2 linked regions of the Alloactinosynnema sp. L-07 genome follow. The protein of the gene in region 1 interacts with the protein of each later gene in a pairwise test. Links are inferred from orthologs where the notes say so. Each region holds a gene or a part of one and is shown in the gene's direction. Other genes may lie near its edges. The genes, in order: rplL and dnaE.

Region 1 (3,255 bases):
CTGCCCAATCGCTTCGGACTCGAACCGGCTGCAGGCCTGTATAGGGGTGTTTTGGGCGATGTTGTCGTAGAGCATCCGCACGGCTTCCTTCGGTGTATCCGAGTACAGCTGTGTGCGGTTTGTCGAGCCGCCGCCCGTCTGGGCGGCCGGGAGGTTTTCGTTCGGGTCGCCGAAGTAGTGCTGGTAAGCCCATCCGGCCGCGATGAACAGGATCAACAGGAACACCAGGCGGCGGACCCACTTGCCCAGCAGCACCTTCAGCCAGAGCGGGCGGCGCTTGGCCGGGGGGAGTTCGCCGCGCTGGAACTCCTTGAAGCGCTGGAACTCCTGGAACTCGCGCCACTCCGGCGACCCCTGGAACGCTGGCGGGGGTGCTGGGACGTCGCCCGGCGGGACGTAGGGCACCTGGGGGTCGGTCGGCCAGATGCCACGGTCGCCGGAGGCGGGGGGAAGGCCCTTGGGCTCGTCGTTGTCGGCCACGTGTTCATCATGCCGTGGACCCGATTTGGAGACCGCGCCGCGCACCACGTACTCTTGCGAACGGTTCTACCGAAGACCGCTGGTTTCTTCCGACACCCCCGGGTGGACGAAGACGAAGTGCCCCGGACGTGGGCGGCCCGCGCAGGAGGACGAGGAAGTTGCCAAGCGCCATGCGCTTGTTCACGCCCCGTGCCACTGCGCCGGGGCGTTTGTCGTCTCTGGGGTGCGATACCGGCGACACCCACACGAGAGGAGGCGACCATGGCGAAGCCTGAGAAGGTGAACGCAGTCGCCGAGATCGCGGACAAGTTCCGCAACAGCTCGGCTGCCGTCGTCACCGAGTACACGGGCCTCACCGTGTCGCAGCTGACCACGCTGCGTCGCGCTCTCGGCACTGGCACGACCTATCGCGTCGCGAAGAACACCCTCGTCCAGCGGGCCGCCGCCGACGCGGGTGTCCAAGGACTGGAGAGCCTTTTCCTCGGTCCGACCGCGATCGCCTTCGTCGAAGGCGAACCGGTGGACGCGGCGAAGGTCCTGCGCGACTTCGCGAAGGACAACAAGGGTCTGGTCATCAAGGGCGGCTACATGGATGGCCGCCCGCTCACGGTGGAAGAGGTCGCGAAGATCGCGGACCTCGACTCCCGTGAGGTGCTGCTCGCCAAGCTGGCGGGCGCGATGAAGGGCAACCTCAGCAAGGCCGCCGGTCTGTTCCAGGCCCCGGCTTCGCAGATCGCCCGCCTGGCCGCTGCCCTGCAGGAGAAGAAGGCCGCCGAGGGCTCCGCCCCCGCCGCCGAGGCTCCCGCTGAGGACGCTGTCGCAGCCGAGAGCTGAACGAAACCACCCGGAAATACACCGCGCCCGCTAGACCGGGTGTGTTAGTGAAAGGAACCGCCACCATGGCGAAGCTCAGCACCGACGAGCTGCTCGACGCGTTCAAGGAAATGACGCTGCTCGAGCTGTCCGCGTTCGTGAAGCAGTTCGAGGAGACCTTCGAGGTCACCGCCGCCGCCCCCGTCGCCGTCGCCGTCGCCGGTGGCGCCGCTGCTCCGGCTGAGGCCGCTGAGGAGCAGGACGAGTTCGACGTCGTCCTCGAGTCGGCTGGCGAGAAGAAGATCCAGGTCATCAAGGTCGTCCGCGAGGTCGTCTCGGGCCTGGGCCTGAAGGAGGCCAAGGAGCTGGTCGAGGCCGCTCCGAAGGCGATCCTGGAGAAGGTCAACAAGGAGGCCGCCGAGGCCGCCAAGGAGAAGCTCGAGGCCGCTGGCGCCAAGATCTCCGTCAAGTGATCTGACGCTTCACCTCTTCCGACGGGGTCCCCGCGCAACGCGCGGGGACCCCGTTCGGCTTTGGCGCGGCGCCCCGCGCACCCACGCACCCCGCGCACCCACGCACACGCCAATCGCAACGGGCCCGGCAGAACGGCCTGTTTGGGTGGTTCGCCTTGATTTGGGGTGAATGGGCCTAAACTTTGGGCGCGGGTGGGCTTCACTTGGCCCACCTTTTTGACCCGCGCAGGCCCATTCGAGGGGCCCCAAATCAAGGCGAACCACCCAAACAGGCGCCACCGCCCAAGCCGCCCAGCCGCCTAATCCGCGGAGCCGCCTAATCCGCCAAGCCGCCTAATCCCGTCGCTCACCACCGAGCGTTCGGTCAGCCTCGAGCGCTTCGCTCACGGCGGTTCCGAAGCCGCGGCCCAACTCGATCACCACGTCACGGGGCAGGGGATTGTCCGGCCGCGGTGGCGTGAAAAGTTTGCCCGCGGCACGCAGTCGCCGCCGCAGGTCCCGTTGACGTTCGGTACGTTCGTCGCTACTCACTGCCGCATTGTGACCCGGCAAAGCGGGTCGCGCACGCCGTGACCCGCAGGTCAGGACTACTAACTGTGCGCTAGGTCATACCCGGATTCGTGCGGCAAGGCCCATCCAGGTACGTTCCCAACTCGTCGGTAACTTCTCCAGTAACCCGGAGGGTCCGCCGTCGTTGCATGGAAGACACCGTTCACGCAGGCGGAGCGGTCGGTGGAGCTGAGTTCCGGGAGGTTCGATGGGCGCCGAGGTGGTCATCGAGGGTCTGACCAAGTCCTTCGGTAAGCAGGCCATCTGGCGGGATGTCACTTTGACCTTGCCCCCAGGTGAGGTGTCGGTGATGCTCGGCCCGTCGGGTACTGGCAAGTCCGTCTTCCTCAAGTCGATGATCGGCCTGCTCAAGCCCGACCGCGGCAAGTGCGTCATCAACGGCGTCGACATCGTCACATGCAGCGAAGCCAAGCTCTACGAGACGCGCAAACTCTTCGGCGTCCTCTTCCAGGACGGCGCGCTGTTCGGGTCGATGAACCTCTTCGACAACGTGGCGTTCCCGTTGCGTGAGCACACGAAGAAGTCCGAGGCCGAGATCAAGCGGATCGTGCTGGACAAGCTTGAGTTGACCGGTCTGCAAGGCGCCGAGAAGAAGCTTCCCGGTGAGATCTCCGGCGGTATGCGCAAGCGTGCGGGTCTGGCGCGGGCGTTGGTTCTTGACCCGGAGATCATTCTGTGTGACGAGCCGGACTCGGGTCTGGACCCGGTCCGCACGGCGTATCTGTCGCAGTTGCTTATCGATCTGAACGCGCAGATCGACGCCACCATTCTCATCGTCACGCACAACATCAACCTGGCGCGCACGGTGCCGGACAACCTGGGCATGTTGTTCCGCAAGGAATTGGTCATGTTCGGTCCGCGCGAGGTGTTGCTGACCAGTGACGAGCCCGTGGTGGAGCAGTTCCTCAACGGTCGTCGG
Region 2 (4,401 bases), 1.2 Mb from region 1 along the record:
CGCGCCGCTGAAGCGCGGCAATTTGTCTACAAAGGACCTGGCAGCCGTCCGCCGCAGGCGCTTGATCCCGACCGTCGCGGTCCAAACCTTCCAACGAGTCGCACACGCGAAGGCTTTGAAGCCGGCGCTGGAGGGCAGGGTGAACATCGCCCAGTCAGTAGAGCCTCCGGCGCCCTTGCGGCTGATCACCCGACTCCCCTGGCTCAACCGCCTGCCGGCATTGCTGGTCGGCCGAGGCCTGTTCACAGAACCCACCCCCACCTGGGCAAAGCAACAGCCCTGAGGAGGTCTGAGGTGCCCCGTGGTTTCCGGGCAGGGACCCAATCGATCGCGCGAGTTGGACATGAATTCGGAGACACTGCGTAACTGGGTGCACAAATGTGAACAGGAGCACGGCAGCGGGACGGCGTCCGCCCGGCTGGCTCACGGGCCTTGATACGGATGGCATGGCGTGACCGGGAGTTGCTGTCGCGCGACTGAACGTCGCACTCCGCGTCCAGTTTTGGGGAGTGTCGGTGCGGCGGGGTAGAACCTCGGCATGCCTCCGTATGTCGCCGCATCGATGAGCTGGACCACGGCTAGGGTGTCGTTCCGTGGCTGACTCCTTCGCTCATCTTCACGTGCACACCGAGTACTCGATGCTCGACGGAGCGGCCAAGCTCAAGGACATGTTCGCCGAGTGCGAGCGCCTCGGCATGACCTCGGTGGCGATCACCGACCACGGCCACACCAACGGCATCTACGACTTCTTCAATCAGGCCAAAGGCGCGGGCATCAAGCCGATCCTGGGCATTGAGGCCTACCTCGCCCCCGCGTCCCGCTTCAGCAAGGACCGGGTGCGCTGGGGCGACCCCGGCCAGAAGTCCGACGACGTCTCCGGCAGCGGCGCCTACACCCACCAGACGATCTGGGCGCGCACCGACGAGGGCCTGCGCAACCTGATGAAGCTGTCGAGCCGGGCGTCCCTGGAGGGGCAGCTCGGCAAGTGGCCCCGGATGGACCGCGAGCTGATCGCCGAGCATTCCGGTGGGCTGATGGCGACCACCGGCTGTCCCTCCGGGGAGGTGCAGACCCGGCTGCGGCTCGGCCAGTTCGACGAGGCCGTCGAAGCCGCCGCCGCCTGGCGCGACATCTACGGCAAGGACAGCTTCTACGTCGAGCTGATGGACCACGGCATCGAGATCGAGAGCCGGGTCCGCGACGGCCTGGTCGACGTCGCCCGCAAGCTCGACATTCCCTTCGTGGTGACCAACGACTCGCACTACACCTACGCCGAGGAACGCGACTCGCACGACGCGCTGCTCTGTGTGCAGACCGCGAGCACGCTGCAGGACCCGACCCGCTTCCGCTTCGACGGCTCCGGCTACTACCTGAAGTCGCCCGACGAGATGCGCGCGGTCGACTCGTCCGACCCGTGGCAGGAGGGGTGTCGCAACACCCTGCTGATCGCCGAGAAGGTCGACACCACCGGGATGTTCGAGTTCCGGAACCTGATGCCGAAGTTCCCGATCCCCGAGGGCAAGACCGAGGACGAGTACTTCCGCGAGCAGGTCTGGGAAGGCATGCACCGCCGGTTCCCCAATGGCATCGACGACGAGCACAAGCGCCAGGTCGAGTTCGAGATCGGCGTCATCCTGCAGATGGGGTTCCCGGCGTACTTCCTCGTCGTGGCCGACCTCATCCAGTGGGCCAAGAACAACGGCATCCGGGTCGGCCCCGGCCGAGGGTCCGCCGCGGGCGCGCTGATCGCCTACGCGATGGGCATCACCGACCTCGACCCGCTGGCCCACGGCCTGATCTTCGAGCGGTTCCTCAACCCCGACCGCGTCAGCCCGCCCGACATCGACATCGACTTCGACGAACGTCGGCGCGGCGACGTCATCCGCTACACCACCGAGAAGTGGGGCGCGGACAAGGTCGCGCAGGTGATCACGTTCGGCACGATCAAGGCCAAGGCCGCGATCAAGGACTCCGCGCGCGTGCTGTTCGGCCAACCCGGCTTCGCCATCGCCGACAAGATCTCCAAGGTCTACCCGCCCGCGGTCATGGCCAAGGACATCCCGCTCAACAGCCTGTTCGACACTCAGCACAAGCGCTACGCCGAGGCCACCGAGATCCGCGAGCTCTACGGCAGCGACCCGCAGGTCAAGGAGATCATCGACACCGGCAAGGGCCTTGAGGGTCTGATCCGCAACGCCGGTGTACACGCCTGCGCGGTCATCCTCAGCGCCGAGCCGCTGATGGAGACGATCCCGCTGTGGAAGCGCCCGCAGGACGGGTCGATCATCACGCAGTTCGACTACCCGACGTGTGAGTCGCTCGGCCTGCTGAAGATGGACTTCCTCGGCCTGCGCAACCTGACGGTCATCGACGACGCGCTGGTCAACATCGAGCGCAACGGCAAGCCGGTGCCCGACCTGGAGACCCTCGGCCTCGACGACAAGCCCACCTACGAGTTGCTGTCGCGCGGCGACACGCTCGGGGTGTTCCAGCTCGACGGCGGGCCCATGCGCGACCTGCTGCGCCTTATGCGCCCCGACAACTTCGAGGACATCTCGGCGGTCGGCGCGCTCTACCGGCCGGGGCCGATGGGTGCCAAGTCCCACACGAACTACGCGCTGCGCAAGAACAAGCAGCAGGACATCACCCCGATTCACCCGTCGCTGGCGGAGGCGCTCGAAGACATCCTCGGCACAACCTATGGCCTGATCGTGTATCAGGAGCAGGTCATGGCGATCGCCCAGAAACTCGCGGGATACACGCTCGGACAAGCGGACTTGCTCCGCCGGGCCATGGGCAAGAAAAAGAAAGAGGTCCTGGACGCGGAATTCGTCAATTTCTCCGGCGGTATGGAGAAGAACGGATACCCGAAGGACGCGATCAAGACCCTGTGGGACATCCTCGTTCCCTTCGCCGACTACGCCTTCAACAAGGCGCATTCGGCCGCGTACGGACTGGTCTCCTACTGGACCGCCTATCTCAAGGCGAACTTCCCGGCCGAATACATGGCCGGACTGCTCACCAGCGTGCGCGACGACAAGGACAAGGCGGCGGTCTACCTCGCCGAGTGCCGCAAGATGGGCATCTCGGTGCTGCCGCCGGACGTCAACGAGTCGGAGAAGGACTTCGCCCCGGTCGGAAACGACATCCGCTTCGGCCTCGGCGCGATCCGCAACGTTGGAGCCAACGCCGTCGAGTCGATCATCAAGTCCCGCACGGAGAAGGGGGAGTTCACCGACTTCTCCGACTACCTGCGCAAGGTGGAGGCGGTGGCCTGCAACAAGAAGGTCGTCGAATCGCTGATCAAGGCGGGCGCCTTCGACTCGCTCAAGCACCCGCGCAAGGGCTTGTTCCTGATCCACACCGACGCCATCGACGCGGTGATGGACACCAAGAAAGCCGAGGCGGTCGGCCAGTTCGACCTGTTCGGCGCAGGCGGCGACGAGGAAGACAGCGTGACCAGTGTCTTCGACGTCCCCGTGCCCGACGAGTTCTGGGAGTCCAAGCACCAACTCGCGCTGGAGCGGGAGATGCTGGGGCTCTACGTGTCCGGCCACCCGCTCAACGGCGTCGAACACATCCTGACCTCGCAGTCGGACACGTCGATCGCCGCCATCCTGGAAGGCGGGATCGGCGACGGCACGCAGGTGGTGATCGGCGGCATCCTCGCCGCGGTCAACCGGCGGGTGAACCGCAACGGCGAGCCGTGGGCCTCGGCGATGCTGGAGGACCTGGCAGGCGGCATCGAGGTGCTGTTCTTCCCCAAGACGTACGCCGTGATCGGGATGGGCGTGCTGGAGGACGCGATCGTGCTGGTCAAGGCCAGGGTGGCCAAGCGCGACGACCGCACGTCGCTGATCGCCAACGACCTCGCCGTGCCCGACCTGAGCAACCACGCGGGCGCCCCGTTCCGGCTGAGCATGGCCGCGACGAAGTGCACGCCGCCGCTGGTCGCCCAACTCAAGGACGTCCTCGGCGCCCATCCCGGCACCACCGAGGTCCATCTGAAGCTGATCAACGGCCCGCGTCAGACCCTCCTCAAGCTCGACGACGCGCTGCGGGTCAGCCCGTCGCCGTCGCTGATGGGCGACTTGAAGGCGCTGCTCGGACCGGGCTGTCTCGCCTAGGTGATCACCTGAATGGGCTAATCCGCCGCATGGTCGAGCGGATGTGAGTACCGTGGATACCACGGGGTACGCTCAGGCTTTGGGGGATGGTTTCCTTGCTGGACAACGTGATCAGGCTCGACGACGCCTTCATGCAGGATCCGCACGCGCTCTACGAGCAGCTGCGCACCACCGGCCCGGTCCGGCCGATCGTGCTGCCGACGCGCTTGCACGCCTGGCTCGTCACCGACTACGCGGAAGCGCGCTCGGCGCTGGCGGACCCGACGCTGAGCAA

Evidence for each region.
Region 2: the proteins of rplL (region 1) and dnaE interact in binary tests that used the Escherichia coli proteins (3 or more experiments, as listed by UniProt). The link is inferred for Alloactinosynnema sp. L-07 from one-to-one orthologs.

The regions. Positions count from the first base shown.
Region 1 is NZ_LN850107.1:5,256,013-5,259,267, reverse strand. Bases 126-3,072 are described here. They hold rplL (50S ribosomal protein L7/L12), read left to right. Parts: upstream 126-1,379; coding sequence 1,380-1,766; downstream 1,767-3,072. Other genes in these bases: BN1701_RS23600 (ABC transporter ATP-binding protein), read left to right, coding at 2,524-3,072; BN1701_RS35950 (hypothetical protein), read right to left, coding at 2,100-2,297; rplJ (50S ribosomal protein L10), read left to right, coding at 742-1,314; BN1701_RS23615 (hypothetical protein), read right to left, coding at 126-480. Also shown: more of BN1701_RS23615, read right to left, coding at 1-125; more of BN1701_RS23600, read left to right, coding at 3,073-3,255. UniProt on the Escherichia coli protein: The binding site for several of the GTPase factors involved in protein synthesis (IF-2, EF-Tu, EF-G and RF3). Is thus essential for accurate translation.
Region 2 is NZ_LN850107.1:4,076,359-4,080,759, reverse strand. Bases 235-4,327 are described here. They hold dnaE (DNA polymerase III subunit alpha), read left to right. Parts: upstream 235-593; coding sequence 594-4,127; downstream 4,128-4,327. Other genes in these bases: BN1701_RS18070 (cytochrome P450), read left to right, coding at 4,214-4,327; BN1701_RS18080 (FAD-dependent oxidoreductase), read left to right, coding at 235-283. In the rest of the region: more of BN1701_RS18080, read left to right, coding at 1-234; more of BN1701_RS18070, read left to right, coding at 4,328-4,401. UniProt on the Escherichia coli protein: DNA polymerase III is a complex, multichain enzyme responsible for most of the replicative synthesis in bacteria. This DNA polymerase also exhibits 3' to 5' exonuclease activity. The alpha chain is the DNA polymerase catalytic subunit.